Regions from separate parts of the Pseudoalteromonas sp. S554 genome, predicted to be linked through region 2. Evidence: predicted binding sites of a transcription regulator. Region 2 holds the regulator's gene; each other region holds the start of a gene.
The links. Region 2 encodes ArgR, which controls arginine synthesis, uptake and breakdown. Its sites were predicted from a motif close to ANTGAATANNTATTCANT; they were not measured.
Positions count from the first base shown of each region.

Region 1: CWB65_RS10685 (2OG-Fe dioxygenase family protein) is a predicted target of ArgR. The motif match lies at 1,687-1,704, and genes of this name have one in related genera.
Region 3: CWB65_RS00845 (arginase family protein) is a predicted target of ArgR. The motif match lies at 2,660-2,677, and genes of this name have one in related genera.
Region 4: gltB (glutamate synthase large subunit) is a predicted target of ArgR. The motif match lies at 1,487-1,504, and genes of this name have one in related genera.

Region 1 is NZ_PNDV01000040.1:64,029-68,055, forward strand. Features, by position in the region: gene acnB (bifunctional aconitate hydratase 2/2-methylisocitrate dehydratase) at 1-1,566, shown strand, start outside; gene CWB65_RS10685 (2OG-Fe dioxygenase family protein) at 1,766-2,398, shown strand; gene CWB65_RS10690 (cysteine desulfurase-like protein) at 2,408-3,643, shown strand; gene CWB65_RS10695 (2OG-Fe(II) oxygenase) at 3,705-4,027, opposite strand, start outside.
Region 2 is NZ_PNDV01000005.1:37,111-41,137, forward strand. Features, by position in the region: gene CWB65_RS02600 (ABC transporter permease) at 1-29, shown strand, start outside; gene CWB65_RS02605 (ABC transporter ATP-binding protein) at 30-1,079, shown strand; gene CWB65_RS02610 (Dyp-type peroxidase) at 1,126-2,025, shown strand; gene argR (transcriptional regulator ArgR) at 2,022-2,489, opposite strand; gene mdh (malate dehydrogenase) at 2,714-3,646, shown strand; gene ispB (octaprenyl diphosphate synthase) at 3,742-4,027, opposite strand, start outside.
Region 3 is NZ_PNDV01000001.1:188,203-192,229, reverse strand. Features, by position in the region: gene paeA (polyamine export protein PaeA) at 1-558, opposite strand, end outside; gene CWB65_RS00850 (transporter substrate-binding domain-containing protein) at 692-1,393, opposite strand; gene CWB65_RS00845 (arginase family protein) at 1,516-2,625, opposite strand; gene udp (uridine phosphorylase) at 3,071-3,826, shown strand; gene cdd (cytidine deaminase) at 3,889-4,027, opposite strand, start outside.
Region 4 is NZ_PNDV01000019.1:39,674-43,700, reverse strand. Features, by position in the region: gene CWB65_RS05020 (efflux RND transporter periplasmic adaptor subunit) at 1-729, opposite strand, end outside; gene gltB (glutamate synthase large subunit) at 1,606-4,027, shown strand, end outside.

The sequences.
Region 1 (4,027 bases), on a different contig from region 2:
ATTCCACTTATCATTGGTCGTGGTTTAACAGACAAAGCACGTACATCTTTAGGTTTAGGTGCTACTGATGTATTTAAAGTACCAGCAGTGACTGAAGAGTCAGACAAAGGCTTTACACTAGCGCAAAAAATGGTTGGTAAAGCATGTAACGTAGCCGGTATTCGCCCAGGCCAATACTGTGAGCCTAAAATGACTACTGTAGGTTCGCAAGATACTACTGGTCCTATGACACGTGATGAACTTAAAGACTTAGCATGTTTAGGTTTCTCTGCAGATTTAACAATGCAGTCATTCTGTCATACCTCTGCTTACCCTAAACCAATTGACGTAAACACGCACCATACGCTTCCTGATTTCATCATGAACCGTGGCGGTGTTTCACTTCGCCCTGGTGACGGTGTAATTCACTCGTGGTTAAACCGTATGTTATTACCAGATACCGTAGGTACTGGTGGTGATTCACATACTCGTTTCCCACTAGGTATTTCGTTCCCAGCGGGTTCTGGTGCAGTAGCATTCGCAGCAGCAACAGGTGTTATGCCACTTGATATGCCTGAGTCTATTTTGGTTCGCTTTAAAGGTGAAATGCAGCCAGGTATCACATTACGTGATCTTGTTCATGCAATCCCTTACTACGGTATCAAAGAAGGCTTATTAACGGTTGAGAAGAAAGGTAAAATCAACGAATTCTCTGGCCGTGTACTAGAAATTGAAGGTGTTGAGCACTTAACTGTTGAGCAAGCATTTGAACTATCTGATGCATCAGCAGAACGTTCAGCTGCAGGTTGTACTGTTAAGCTTTCTAAAGAGTCTATCTCTGAGTACCTTGAGTCTAACATTGTTATGCTTAAGTGGATGATCTCTGAAGGTTACGGCGATGTTCGTACAATCGAGCGTCGTATTACTGCAATGCAAGATTGGTTAGCTAACCCAGAACTTATGGAAGCTGACGCGGATGCAGAATACAAGCACGTACTTGAAATCGACCTAGCTGATATTAAAGAGCCGGTACTTTGTGCACCGAATGACCCAGATGATGCGCGTTTACTATCTGACGTTACAGGCGAGAAAATCGATGAAGTATTTATCGGTTCTTGTATGACTAATATTGGTCACTTCCGTGCCGCAGGTAAATTATTAGATGGCTTTACTGGTCGTATTCCAACACAGCTTTGGGTTGCTCCACCAACGAAGATGGATAAAGACCAACTTACAGACGAAGGTTACTACGGTATCTTTGGTCGTGTTGGTGCACGTATTGAAACTCCAGGGTGTTCACTGTGTATGGGTAACCAAGCACGCGTTGCAGATAAAGCAACAGTTGTTTCTACCTCAACACGTAACTTCCCTAACCGTTTAGGTACAGGCGCAAACGTATTCTTAGCATCAGCAGAACTTGCTGCAGTGGCGGCAATTTTAGGTAAATTACCTACTCCGGCTGAGTACCAGGAATATGCAGCGAAAATCAATGCAACGGCAGCAGATACTTACCGTTACTTGAACTTCCACCGTATGCCTCAGTACACTAAAAAAGCAGACAATGTAATTATTCAGCAAGCTGTTTAATTTATAGAGTTTGAATAAAAAACCCGCTTCGGCGGGTTTTTTATTGTTTAAATATAATTTAGATTATTCATGCTTTAATAGCCTTATACTGAATTAAAATTAAGTATTTTTCACATTTAAGTTGGATAATAAAGCAATAATTCCTCGCTACATGCATTAAAATCTCTTTTAATATTCTCATTATTTTAGGCGAGATTTCATGACTGCATTAAACAACCAGAATTTACTGCAACTTCGTTTTATTAACCAAGCAAATATTGATTTGGTTAAGCCTTCTTTTGATAACCTACCTGCAAATCCATATGCAGATGGCGAATTTCGTAAGCGTCGTTATTCAGTAATTAAATTTCAAGATGGTGAGCTAAAATTGCAAGCTGCCAAAGCATTTGTTCAAGACGATTCGATTAATACGTTTCAAGGTAACGTTGAACGTACTTACGAAAATTTAGAGCAAAGCCTACTTGAATCAGATGGCATGAAAAGTATTGTCAGTGAGTTTTGCCAGCTTACCGGTATTGATGAAGATCGCGATATTGAAATACATCAATTTAGAATGTTAGCCATTGATAGCGATACGCCAGCAGCGCCTGAAGGCGTGCATCAAGATGGTTTTGATCATGTATGTATATGCGGTGTTTCGCACGAAAACTTAGAAGGTGGCGAGTTACTTGTATACGAAAACAAACAAGCTGAGCCATGTTTCAAAATGGAAATTAAAGACGGCATGTTTGCGCTTATAAACGACCGTCAAGTGTGGCATAACGCCACACCAATGAACAAAGTTGATGCCAGCAAACCAGGTTACCTGGATTGCTTTGTACTTACGTCTTAAGGGATGAGCATGAATATAGCGCAATTACGTGAGCAGTTTCCGGCATTAATGCAAAGTGTTGATGGTAAATCGCCGATATTTTTAGACGGCCCTGGTGGCTCTCAAGTGCCGCAGTCAGTGCTTAATGCAATGTCTGCTTATTTAGGACACTACAATTCAAACCTAGGTGGTGCGTTTTTTTCAAGCGATAAAACTGTTGAGCTAATGGCAAATGCACGCCAAGCTGCAGCAGATTTACTTAATGCGCCAAGTGCTCAAAATATTGTGTTTGGCCCTAACATGACAAGCCTTACCTTTAGTTTTAGCCGAGCTATATCGCGCGATTGGCAAGCCGGTAATGAGATCATTGTTACTAACGCCGATCACTTCTCAAACGTGTCATCATGGCAGCAAGCCGCAGAAGATAAAGGCGTTAAGGTTAATACTGCCTTGATTAATGAAGCCGATTGCAGCCTAGATATGACGCAGTTTGAAAGCTTATTAAACAGCAAGACTAAGTTGGTGGCTGTTACCTATGCTTCAAATACTACAGGCTCAATTAACGATATTGAACGCATTATAGAGCTAGCTCATGCTGTGGGCGCTCTTGTGTATGTTGATGCGGTACATTATGCGCCGCACGAGCTTATTGATGTACAAGCCCTTGATTGCGACTTTTTAGCCTGCTCAGCGTATAAGTTTTTTGGCCCACACTTAGGGATGGTGTACGGTAAAAAAGAGCATCTTGAAGGTTTTACGCCTTACAAAGTAGAGCCCGCCAAAGATGTAGCGCCGGGACGTTGGGAAACAGGTACCCAAAGCTTTGAAGCAATGGCAGGCTTTATTGCCGCTGTTGATTACATTGCTGCAATTAGCGAGCTTGATGATGGCCATACACGCCGTGAAAAGCTAACAGCTGCGTTTGCTAAAACTAAACAGCACGAGATGGCGCTCAGTGAACACTTTTTAACGCGCTTAGTTAATTACCCTCGTATAAAGTTGTACGGTATTGATGACTTTGATCGATTAAACGAACGTACCCCTACGTTTGCTTTAACGTTTGAAGGTTTAGAGCCACGCGCCGTTTCAGAGTTTTTAGGCAAACAGCATATATGTGTGTGGGATGGACATTTTTACGCGCAAGGTTTGTGTAAGCAATTAAACGTGCTTGATACAGGCGGTGTAGTACGTATTGGTTGTATGCATTACAACACAGTCGAAGAGCTTGATAAGCTGTTTGATATGTTTGACGAGCTACTTGGTTAAATAGGTCGTCTATTAAATATATAAATAAGCCATAAGTGTTACTTATGGCTTATTTATTGGTTTAGCTTTTAGGTGCACCATATATTTGCTCTGCACGGTTAAATAGCACCCACGAGGTTAAAATATACTTATCGTTTGATACTGGCTTATTACCTCTATGTGTATGCGTAAAGTAGCCAGGCGCTATCACCATGGTGCCTTTTTTAGGGGCTATTTTACGGTTTTGATAATAAAACTCCGTTTCTCCACCTTCCTCGACATCGTTTAAGTAAAACATAAATAAAAGTACACGATGCAGGGCTTCATTGTGTTGTAACTGAGGATACACTTCGCTGTGCCAGTAAGGATAACCCCCTTTATTTACCTCGTATTTCTGCGCTTGGA
Region 2 (4,027 bases):
TTAATCGTTCTATGGAGCAACACACTTAAATGAGTAGTTTAATTTTGCAAGGTGTCAGCTATCACTATAACGGTACAAAGGTGATCGAAAACTTAGACTTAACCGTGGGTAAAGATGAGATTGTATGCTTGCTTGGTGCCAGTGGCTGCGGTAAAACCACCACATTAAAAGCCATTGCAGGCTTAGTTGAGGCCAAGCATGGAAGTGTATTTATAGATGGCAAGCTGGTAAGTGATGAGTCAACATTTATTGCACCAGAGCACCGAAATATAGGTATGATGTTTCAAGATTACGCGTTGTTTCCTCATCTAAGCGTAGCAAATAACATTGCATTTGGGTTAGGTAAAATGAGCCAATCCGAAAAACAACAGCGTGTGGATGAAATGCTTCAGTTAGTGCATTTGTCTGGTTGCGCAGATAGATTTCCTCACCAGCTTTCTGGTGGGCAGCAGCAACGCGTTGCGATTGCCCGTGCGTTGGCTTATAAACCAAGTTTACTACTTCTTGATGAGCCGTTTTCAAATATAGATACCCAAGTTCGTTTTGAATTAATTGCAGATATTCGCCGTATTATTAAGGCGCAACAAGTATCAGCGGTATTTGTTACCCATTCAAAAGAAGAGGCTTTTGCTTTTTCTGATACGCTTGCCATTATGGATCGCGGTAGTATTGCCCAACAAGGCACGCCAGAGCAGCTTTTTGCTGCTCCTAGGTCAAAGGTGGTTGCAGAGTTTCTAGGTCAAGGCATATACTTATCCGCAGAAGCATTAACGGCTACTGAATATAAAACACCTTTTGGCACCGTTGAGTCAGATATGCAAACGAGCTGCTATCCATGTAGTGGTGAGTTATATGTGCGACCTCACCAAATTGAACTTGTGCAAGAGTGTCAAAGTGACAAACTCAGTAAACGGGCTACAATATTAAGTCGTCGCTTTATTGGCTCTGCGTATGTTTATAAAGTTGTTATAGCCGAACAAACGCTTGAAGTTGAAGCGCAATATGGCCAATCATTTGAAATCAATGAGCAGGTTATAATAAAAATAAAACCCCACACAGTGAATTTTTTTGAATCATAATTAATGTCATTCACTGTGTTTATATCTGTAAAACTGAGGAATAACAATGGCGCAAGCGCAATCTGGGATTTGTGCTGAAGCAAACCTGCATGGTTTGCATTTATTTTTTAATGTGTTTGATGGTCAAGACGAATCATTGCGCGCTAAATTAAAACAAGTAAGCGCAATCGAAGAAGAGTTTAATGATCAGTTTTCAGAGTCGATGTTGTCGTGCGTTGTTGCCATTGGCGCCCAATATTGGCCTCATATTCTTCCTGAGTATATTCCTAGTGAGTTGCAAAGCTTTCCTAATATAAATCATCCAGATCACCAAATGAGTGTTCAGCCGTGCGACTTGTTTGTGCAGGTGCGTTCAGACAGAGAAGACGTAAACCACTTATTTGCATTGCAAGTTTTAAAGCTTTTTGCACCTGATGTAGAGCTGGTGGAGCAAATACGTAACTTTCGTTTTTTAGATGGCCGAGATTTTAATGGTTTTATTTATGGTGGTGATATGCCACATGGAAGAAAAAAGCGTTCAACTGCTTTAATTAATAAACCTGGTTGTTTTGAAGATCAGGGAAGTTATATTCATGTTCAGCGCTATAAACACGACTTAACTGTTTGGCAGCACTTATCGCTCAGTGAGCAAGAGCAAATTATGGGCCGTACACGACTTGATAATACGCTTATAACCCCAGCATTAAATACCAGTCATGCCACGCGTAGTGAGTTAAAAGATGAAGAGGGGCAACCCCTTTTGTTGAATCAAAGCATGCCTTATGGCGATGTTTATGAGCAAGGTATGTTATGCATAAGCTGCGCAAGTACTGGTACTGCATTTGAGGCTGTATTAAATAGCCGTTTAGGAGAGGGGGAGTGTTACGATCATTGGCTTGATTTTACTCAAGCCGATATGGGGTCAGCTTTTTTTGCCCCCTCAGTTGGGTTTTTAAAGCAAATTTAAACCGTATCAAACAAAATACGTACACGTTCAAGTGTGACATCTATTTCAGAAATTTTTGCTGGAGCAATAAATATAGTATCGTCTCCGGCAATAGTACCTAATACACCATCGGCCTTTCCTAACGAGTCAAGTAAGCGGGCAATAAGCTGCGCAGCGCCTGGGCTGGTGCGAATAATGATCATCATTTCATTATGCATAATATCAATGACTAACTGGCGTAATGGGCTTTTAGCTGTCGGCACTCCCATTTCAGCGGGTAGGCAGTAAACCATTTCTTGTTTAGCGTTGCGGGTTCGCACAGCACCAAACTTACTTAACATGCGTGACACTTTACTCTGGCTTATATTGTCAAAGCCTTGCTCTTTAAGCGCATCAACTATCTCGCCCTGAGAGCCAAAGTTTTCTTCTTTTAAAAGTGATTTAAACGCTTTTACCAATGCTTCTTGTTTATCTTGAGGTTGCATAGTCTTTATTCATTATTGTTATTTATGCTGTAAATACTACACAAAAATGAATAATTATGCAGCAGTTGTTTAGTCAACTTGACAGTTTGATGCGATAAACCACCAAAGTTTACAACTATGGTCGAAAATATCGCAAAATAGGCCCGATAAATTTGTTTTTAGGCGCTAATTTCATTATCTTAAGGGCCACAAGTATTTCCTACCTCAAATGACGGAGAATTCCAATGAAAGTTGCTGTATTAGGTGCTGCAGGCGGTATCGGTCAAGCATTGTCTTTACTATTAAAAACAGGCTTACCAGCTGGTTCTGAATTATCACTTTACGATGTTGCACCAGTTGTACCAGGTGTTGCTGTTGACCTATCACACATCCCAACTGATGTTAAAGTAGCAGGTTTTGGCGCAGACGATTTAAACAAAGCGCTTGACGGTGCTGATATTGTTTTAATCCCAGCGGGTATGCCACGTAAACCAGGTATGGATCGTGCAGATTTATTTAACGTAAATGCCGGTATCATTAAAACACTAGCTGAAGGCATTGTAGCTAGTTGTCCTAAAGCACTTGTGGGTATCATTACGAACCCAGTAAACGGCACAGTACCGATTGTTGCTGAAGTGTTCAAAAAAGCAGGCACATACGATGCAAGCCGTGTATTTGGTATTACTACGCTTGACGTGATTCGTTCAGAAGCATTTGTTGCTGAACTTAAAGGCGTAGACGTTGCTACAGTTAAAGTACCAGTAATTGGTGGTCACTCTGGCACAACTATTCTTCCTCTACTTTCTCAAGTGGAAGGCGTAACTTTCACTGAAGACGAAGTTGCAGCACTTACTCCACGTATCCAAAATGCAGGTACTGAAGTAGTAAACGCTAAAGCAGGTGGTGGTTCAGCTACATTATCAATGGGTGCTGCTGCAGCACGTTTTTGTATGTCTTTAGTTAAAGGCCTACAAGGTGAAGATGTTGTAGATTACGCATACGTTGCTGTTGAAGATGGGGATGCAGAGTATTTTGCACACCCAGTACGTTTAGGTAAAAACGGCGTTGAAGAAATTCTTTCTTACGGCGAGCTAAGCGCGTTTGAAGAAAAAGCGAAGAACGATATGCTTGAAACACTGAAAAAAGACATCAAAGAAGGTGTTGATTTCATGGCGTAATAGCCAGAATGAGCATTAAAAAAGCCTGCATTTGCAGGCTTTTTTGTTGCTCGAATGTTATTTACTCTTAATGTTGAATAAGAGGCTCGTTAAGGCTAGTGATCACGGTCAACGGCTATACGGGCTAAGCTTACCAATGCGTGCTTGTATTCAGATTCTGGTAGAAAATCTAAGCAAGCAATTGCTTTATCGGCTTCAAGCTCTGCTTTTTGCATTGTAAACTCAAGCGCATTGGTTTGTTTTAACGTAGATAAAATCTCTTCTAAATGTTCCATACCATTACTGTGCTCAATGGCATCACGAATTAACTGTGTTTGATGCGCATTACCGTGTTGCATTGCATATATAAGTGGTAGGGTAGGCTTACCTTCGGCTAGATCA
Region 3 (4,027 bases), on a different contig from region 2:
GCCAGCTTCCATCATAGCAACAATGTCTTCTGTGGTTACATTATCTTCACGCTCTGCGGGGACTTTAAACAGTCGCAGTACAAAGTTAGTTACGCCATTAAAAAACATCACTAAAGGCGTTAATGCAAATGTAACCCAACGCATTATGTTAACGACCTTAACGGCGACAGCTTCTGGCATGATCATCGCTAATCGCTTTGGCATTAAATCGGCGAATAAAATAAATAACGAGGTAATAGTAAAAAATGAGAATAAAAAGCTAATTTTCTCTACATATGCACCCTGATAAAATAAAACCAATACTTTTTCAACGTATGGCGATAATGCTTGTTCACCTACAATGCCACCTAATATAGCGATAGCATTAAGTGCTATTTGTATCATGGCGAAGAACGCGCCCGGATTTTCTTGCAGTTTTAATACCGCAGCTGCATTTAAACTGCCTTCGTCTGCCATTACGCGAAGTTTTATTTTTCGTGACGCTGCAATTGCTATTTCCGACATAGCAAACAACGCACTGATCAAGATCAAAAGACTAATCCCGATTAAATCACCCATTTAACGCTCCAAAAAGTTAGCGCTTTTTATATAAAAAGCAGCTGATTATAGTCGCTTTTTTAAGCGCAGCAATTGATATTTTTACTTTATGTTTAAGTTTTTATTATTCAGTTAGTTAAATGATTTTTAGCCACTAATTAAGAGAGGAGGTTTGTCTAAATGCAAGCTGTAACTGTGTAATTAACGACTCATCCATATTTATGTTACATGCAAAGTATAATGGAGATTGAGCCGTATTTAAATCTAGCACTGGCTCGAGTAAATTTAACTTTGGTGATGTTTTGAGACGGTAATTAAATTGTTTTTTACTCAGAATGACAAAATCAAGAATGTCACGGCGTGCACTAATTAACTTATCTATTTTATCTAAGTTATCAATCAGCAACAGATGCCGGCTTTCGTTAAAACCGCGTTCAAGTAAATAATGATGGCTAAAGTTATCTCTTAATACTGCTATTTTATAGCGTTTGGCATCATGTAAAGTCTTTAACTTTATGCCTCGAGATTTCAGCCCATAAATCGCTGACTCAAACTCTTCAAGTTCAGCTATCCACACAAAGTTATTTTCTCTTGGTGGCAAACGAACAATTGAGAAAATACATGTGTTTTTATCTCGAAGGGCTGCGTTATAAGACACACTCCAATTGTTAGCCGACATAGTGTAACTAATACCAGCAGCATCAAGGGCGTTTTTTACCTTTTCTACAGAGCGACCTGCCAATTGGTTGTTTGCATCGAGATATTGAAAGTCAGGGAAAACTTCCGTAACTATATTAATTTCGTTAGCATGCGCAATAGGGTATAAAAAACAAAGTAAAAAAACGAATCCCTTCATTGGGTATAAACCTCAACTAAATTAGTGCAATTATTCAATAAATATAGTTGAGGCTTTGTAGACTGCTAGTTTTGAGTATTTAATAAAATAAGATTAAGTCAATAGTATTAGTTTTGAAGCACTTATTTATTCATCGCATTAATTAAAAACGCTGAAATTTTTGCGCCTTCTTTTAATGTTGTCTCAGAACTTGCTTGGCCCACAAGTGAACTGTCGGTAAATGGTGCTATTTCCATCATATCAGCGCCCGTAATTGGAAATTCATCGCCAATGGCTGATAAAATGTCTAGCGCGTGCTTTGGTGTTAAACCGTTATCTTCCGGTGTACCGGTTGCAGAAGCAAACTCGGCATCGAGTGCGTCAATATCAAAACTTACATACACTTCATCAACATTATCCGCTTTTAGTTGCGCGATAGTCTCTGCAGCAACAGCGGCTGCACCGCGTTCAATAATTTCATGCGCCCAATGTTGTTTAACCCCAAATGTGTTTTCCCAGTGTGATTTTGGTTTTCCACTTGAACGTATACCAAATTGTATTAAGTGATGGGGTGCAGGTAAAAACTCTAAAATATGTGTACACCAAGAGCCAAAACATAAATCTATACCCAAGCGCTCCACAAGCAAATCGGTGTGCGCATCAAAGTGAATAATAGCCGTACGCTTCCCTTGCTCGCGTTTTGCTTTTAAATACGCTTTGGTTAATGGATAACTAATAGAGTGGTCGCCACCAATACCAAAAATACCTTTATCTTTAAACGTGGCATAAAAGCTGTCGCACACATCTTCAGTAATTGATAACGGACTTACGTAGTAGTCGTTATTTTCATTTCCGTATAGCGCTTTTTGGCAATTAGAGATGGTTGTGTCGTTTAGGTACTTGTCATGTAACAAATGTGGAATAACACGCACATCGCCTAAGTCGAACGAATGACATTCAGGGTGCTGATCAATTAATGCTGAGCGAACAAACAAAGGCCCCCAATTGGCACCACGTAAAATACCGCCACCACAATCAGAACTAATTCCAAGCATTACCGCTTTATGGGGAGAGTGAGGCAACTCATTTAACGATTCGCGCCAGAGCGTATCTACATTTTCGGTTTGACCATACAGTTTATTTCGAAGTGCCGCTTTTCGCTCTTTTGCAGTATTAACGGTAAAAACACCATCGCCAGGAGCACATAAGCAGTGCTCTACTTTACTATTAAATGCTTGAATTTCTTGACTCATAATAAATCCTTATGAATTGTTCAGTGCGTATTTTAGTGATTATTTATGCAAAACGATTAAACAGGCCTAAACTTTAAATAATTAAAAAATTAAAAATTTTCTATGTCTGTATCATTAAAAACCCTTTCAAAACCAACTTAAAATAAAAATATAAGCAACTGATATTTAAAAACTTTTAATTAATGCAGGCAATTATCATTTATGACTAACCACTTAGTTGAGTGATACTTATAATGCTTGCGCACACAAGTCAACCGCACAAGTAAACCAGCAATCCATGAGTGTGCTTGAATATTCATAGTTGATGAATAAAATACGCTAAAGCCCTATTTTACTGGCTTAAACAAGCATTCAATTATATTAATACGGACATACGTCCTGTACTTAAGAAAGGTTTCTAGCAATTATGCTAGATTGATAAAAATTATTTTAAAAAGGCTTAGATATGGAAAAGGTATTTCACTTAGGACTATGTATTGACGATCTACAAGGTGCAAAACTTGCGATTGTGCCCGGTGACCCAGATCGCGCTGCACGTATTTCTCAATTCCTAGACAACCCAACCTGCCTTGCTCAAACACGTGAGTTTCATGTTTATCTAGGTCAACTTAATGGCCACTCTGTTGTTATATGCTCAACCGGTATTGGCGGTCCATCTACATCTATTGCAGTAGAGGAACTTGCTCAATTGGGCGTGCGTCAATTTTTACGTATTGGTACTACGGGTGCTATTCAGCCGCACATTAATGAAGGTGAAATTTTAATTAGCCAAGCGTCGGTACGTTTAGACGGTGCAAGCCAACACTTTGCACCACTAAGCTACCCTGCTGTGTCTGATTTTTATGCAACACAAGCCATGGTTGAAGCTTGTAAAAATTTAAACATTGACTTTCATATTGGTATTACTGCATCTAGCGATACATTTTACCCGGGCCAAGAGCGCTACGATACTCATTCTGGTTATGTGCCAAAAGCATTTCAAGGTAGTTGTGAAGAATGGCAAAAGCTGGGCGTAATGAACTACGAAATGGAGTCGGCCACATTATTCACTATGTGTGCAGCCCTTGGCTTACAAGCAGCCTGTGTTGCCGGTGTATTAGTTAACCGTACTCGTCAAGAAATTCCTAACGTTGACCACGGTGAAATAGAAAGAAAATCAGTGGCAGTTGTATTAGAAGCCGCCAAGGTGCTACTAGGTTAATTTTACTTTATAAGTAAAATTAATATGAGAAAGCACAGCTTATTAGCTGTGCTTTTTTGACTCTACTTAAGCGCTGCACTAATTACTTTTAGCTCTGGCAAATCAGTAAATCCCGATAGTACCGCCTTCGAAACACCCGCTTGATTTTCGTGCCCTTTAGTTTCTAAAAGTGTGATGCCTTTCACCGTCTTTTTATCAAAA
Region 4 (4,027 bases), on a different contig from region 2:
CACTGTGGCCCGAATTGACAGCTCATTCACTTTTCTATGTAAGTCATCAACGATCAACTGCTGACGCTCTACATCACTTTTAGCTGCTTGCAATTCAAATGCGAGTGTATCTTTAGCAAGTGCCACCTCTTGCTGTGCGTGTTTATAGGTAAGCTGTGCACGTGATAAGTCGTCTATTGCTTTTTCAAGGTCTATTTGGCTTATTAAATGCTTTTTAATTGATAGTTTTGCGCGACGATCTTCTCTTTGTGCTGCGTTTAATTCTACACTTGCCATATCGAGTGTTTTTGTAAGGGTTAAAGTGTCTCTTCTTGATTGTAGGTGTTGCCTTTTAAGTTCACCTTCTAAGCGTTGTAATACGGATTGTTGTTGTTTTAATTCATTGGTAAGTTCAGGGCTATGAAGTACAGCAAGCTCGTCGCCTTTGGTAACTGTATCGCCAGCTTTTACGTGCAAGCTTACAAAGCCTCTCTCTGGGCTGTAGATATGTGGTGCATTGGCGGCAACAATTTTTCCACTTGCGGCTACATCGCGAATAAGCGTTTTAATTTCTACTTTTGCTATTTGCATCTTTTCTTGGCTAAATGATTTAGTTGCATCCGAGCCTGACATAACTCCATAAGTAGCAGCAATAACAAGTAACAACACAGCGATAATTAAAAGAAAACGTTTTTTATGGTTTGCGGGTGTTTTAACTTGTATGTCTTGAGCACTGGTATCTTTAATCATTATTCAACCTTAACTAAATGAATTTATATTTTTTTCAAACATGACATAAAGTAGTGCTGCAAAAATAGCGGCTAGTGGCGAGAGTAAAAATAAGCTTAAAGTGAACATAATTCTTCCAAATAATAATTACTAAATTACACTATACGATTAGCATGCCAAAATTTAACCTATTGATATTATTATACTTAATAATTTATTTATTAAAGTAATATGTCCGTGGACACTTTATGTGTCCGCTCCGGACACATACAAAGCAATATATAAAGAGTAAATACAGCGTTGCGGGTACAAGAAAACCAATAACGTCGCAACTTCAGTGAATTCAAAAGTGTAAGTGTATTTTAAAGCTAAGCTACTCAGGCGATTAAATAGCGGGGTGACATTTAAACTTTGACTGGTTTTATTTTTCTATTTACGAATAATTAATCAAAGTAATGAGTGGTTAAATTATAGCTTTTAAGCTGAATGAAGAATAAGGAACATAATTCTACCTTTATTTATCCCTTTTATAATTTGTTAATGAAAAGGGGTAATATTATTTGCATAATCCCAACATTTTACGAATCTCTTCAATTGAATATTTATTCACTAATATCTAAGCTTACGTTTACGTAAACTGCTTTTTAAGTTGGAGGTGTTTTTACAAAATGTTAAACTTGACACCAGTGTCATGAAAAAATAACGGTGAAAATACCGCTAAATGTTAATAAAAATGATAAAAAAGAAATCTTGCTATGAAGTGAGAAATATTCAAGAATGTGAATATGTATTCAAATTACTGTTGACTCTATTTGATATAGAGGCTAGTTTTGACCGGCTGTTAGCAAATCGTCGAGCAGTTCATTAACGCTAACAGTGAAGCAAGGGGAGGGGTCTATGTTATACGACTCGAAATTAGAGAAAGAAAATTGTGGCTTTGGCTTAATTGCCCAAGTTAATGGTCAGGCTAGTCACCGGCTTATTCGTACTGCTATTACTGGGTTGGATCGTATGCAACACCGGGGCGGTATTTCTGCTGATGGTAAAACAGGCGATGGCTGTGGTTTGCTTTTGCAAAAACCAGATAGTTTTTTCCGTGCTATTGCAAGTGAGCATAATTGGCACCTTGGTAAAAACTATGCAGTAGGCATGATCTTTTTAAATTCAGATCCTGTTTTAGCACAAGCTGCAAAGGAAATTCTGAGCGAAGAATTAGAAAAAGAAACGCTAAATATTTTAGGCTGGCGCGAAGTGCCTACCGACCCATCAATGCTAGGTCCAATTGCTGTGCAGCAATTACCGGGCTTTGAGCAAATTTTTGTAAGCGCACCTGAAGGTTGGCGTTCAAAAGATTTAGAACGTCGCTTATACGTAGCGCGCCGTCGTGCTGAAAAACGTTTAGCAGACGATGAATCATTTTACATTGCAAGTTTATCTGGATTAGTGACTATCTATAAAGGCCTTATGATGCCTGCAGATTTACCTAATTTTTATTTAGACTTAGCTGACATTCGTATGACCAGCGCAATTTGTGTTTTTCATCAGCGCTTTTCAACAAACACACAGCCTCGTTGGCCACTTGCTCAACCTTTCCGCTATTTAGCGCACAATGGTGAAATTAACACCATTGAGGGTAACCGTCAGTGGGCTCGTGCTCGCTCGTATAAATTTTCGTCTCCACTTATTCCAGATTTACAAAGCGCAGCGCCGTTTGTTAATGAAACAGGCTCAGATTCGTCAAGCCTTGATAACATGCTAGAACTATTTTTAGCCGGTGGCATGGATTTATTCCGTGCTATGCGCATGCTGGTGCCGCCTGCATGGCAAAAAAACCGCGCTATGGATGACGATTTACGTGCATTTTATGACTTTAACTCCATGCACATGGAGCCATGGGACGGTCCTGCGGGGATTGTTATGTCAGATGGCCGTTTTGCAGCCTGTAACTTAGACCGAAATGGTCTTCGTCCTGCGCGTTATGTAATCACACAAGATGGTTTTATAACCCTTGCTTCTGAAGTCGGTATTTGGGATTACACCGCCGATGAAGTGGTTGAAAAAGGCCGAGTGGGCCCGGGTGAGCTTTTAGTAATTGATACCAAATTGGGGAAAATTTGGCATTCAGATGAAATAGATCAAGATTTAAAATCTCGCCATCCTTATAAGTCGTGGCTTGAAGAAAATGTTAAGCGCTTGACTCCTTTTGAAGAATTAAAAGAGCAAGATGCAGGCAATCGTTCATTTGACGATGAAACGTTAGCTAAATATCAAAAAATGTTTGGTTATACCAATGAAGAGTTGGATAGCGTTATTCGTGTAATGGGTGAAAACGGGCAAGAAGCAACAGGCTCAATGGGTGATGACACTCCGTTTGCTGTGTTAAGCGAAGGGCATCGTTCACTATACGATTATTTCCGTCAAAAGTTTGCACAAGTCACTAACCCGCCAATTGATCCTCTTCGCGAAAACCATGTTATGTCTTTGGCTACGTGTATTGGTAGCGAACAAAATGTGTTTAACGAAACAACAGGGCACGCTAAGCGCTTACAGTTCGATACACCTATTTTAATGTATGCAGACATGCAGCAGCTACTAAATGCAGATGAAGCGCATTACAGCTATTGTAAAATTGATATTACTTACACTGTTGAAGAAGGCTTAGAAAACGCAGTTAAACGCATTTGCGATAAAGCAAAAGAGAAAGCAGCTGCTGGCTCTATCATGCTTATTTTAACTGACCGTAATTTTGACGATGTAAACCTACCTATCCCTGCGGCTATGGCTGTAGGTGCAGTGCAAAAGTGTTTGGTTGATAACAATTTACGTTGTGAATCAAACATTATTATCGAAACGGGTAGCGTAAGAGACCCTCATCAATTTGCAGTGTTACTTGGTTTTGGCGCAACAGCTATTTACCCATACCTAGCGTATGAATCGTTAGTCGCGATGAGCGACAGTAAAATCATCGATAAATCTTATTGCGAGGTAACCCTTGCTTATCGTAAAGCAGTAAACAAAGGCTTATACAAAATAATGTCGAAAATGGGCATTAGTACAGTCGCTTCTTACCGTTGCTCAATGTTATTTGAGGCGGTGGGTTTATCAGATGCTGTTGTTGATATGTGTTTTAAAGGTGTGGCTAGCCGCATTAAAGGCGCATGTTTTACAGACTTTGATGACGATCAACAAAGCTTACACAAGCTTGCTTTAAGTAAACGTAAGTTACTTAGCCATGGCGGTTTGTTTAAATACGTACATGGTGGTGAATACCATGCATACAACCCAGATGTGATCCAAACACTGCAGGTAGCAGTTCGCT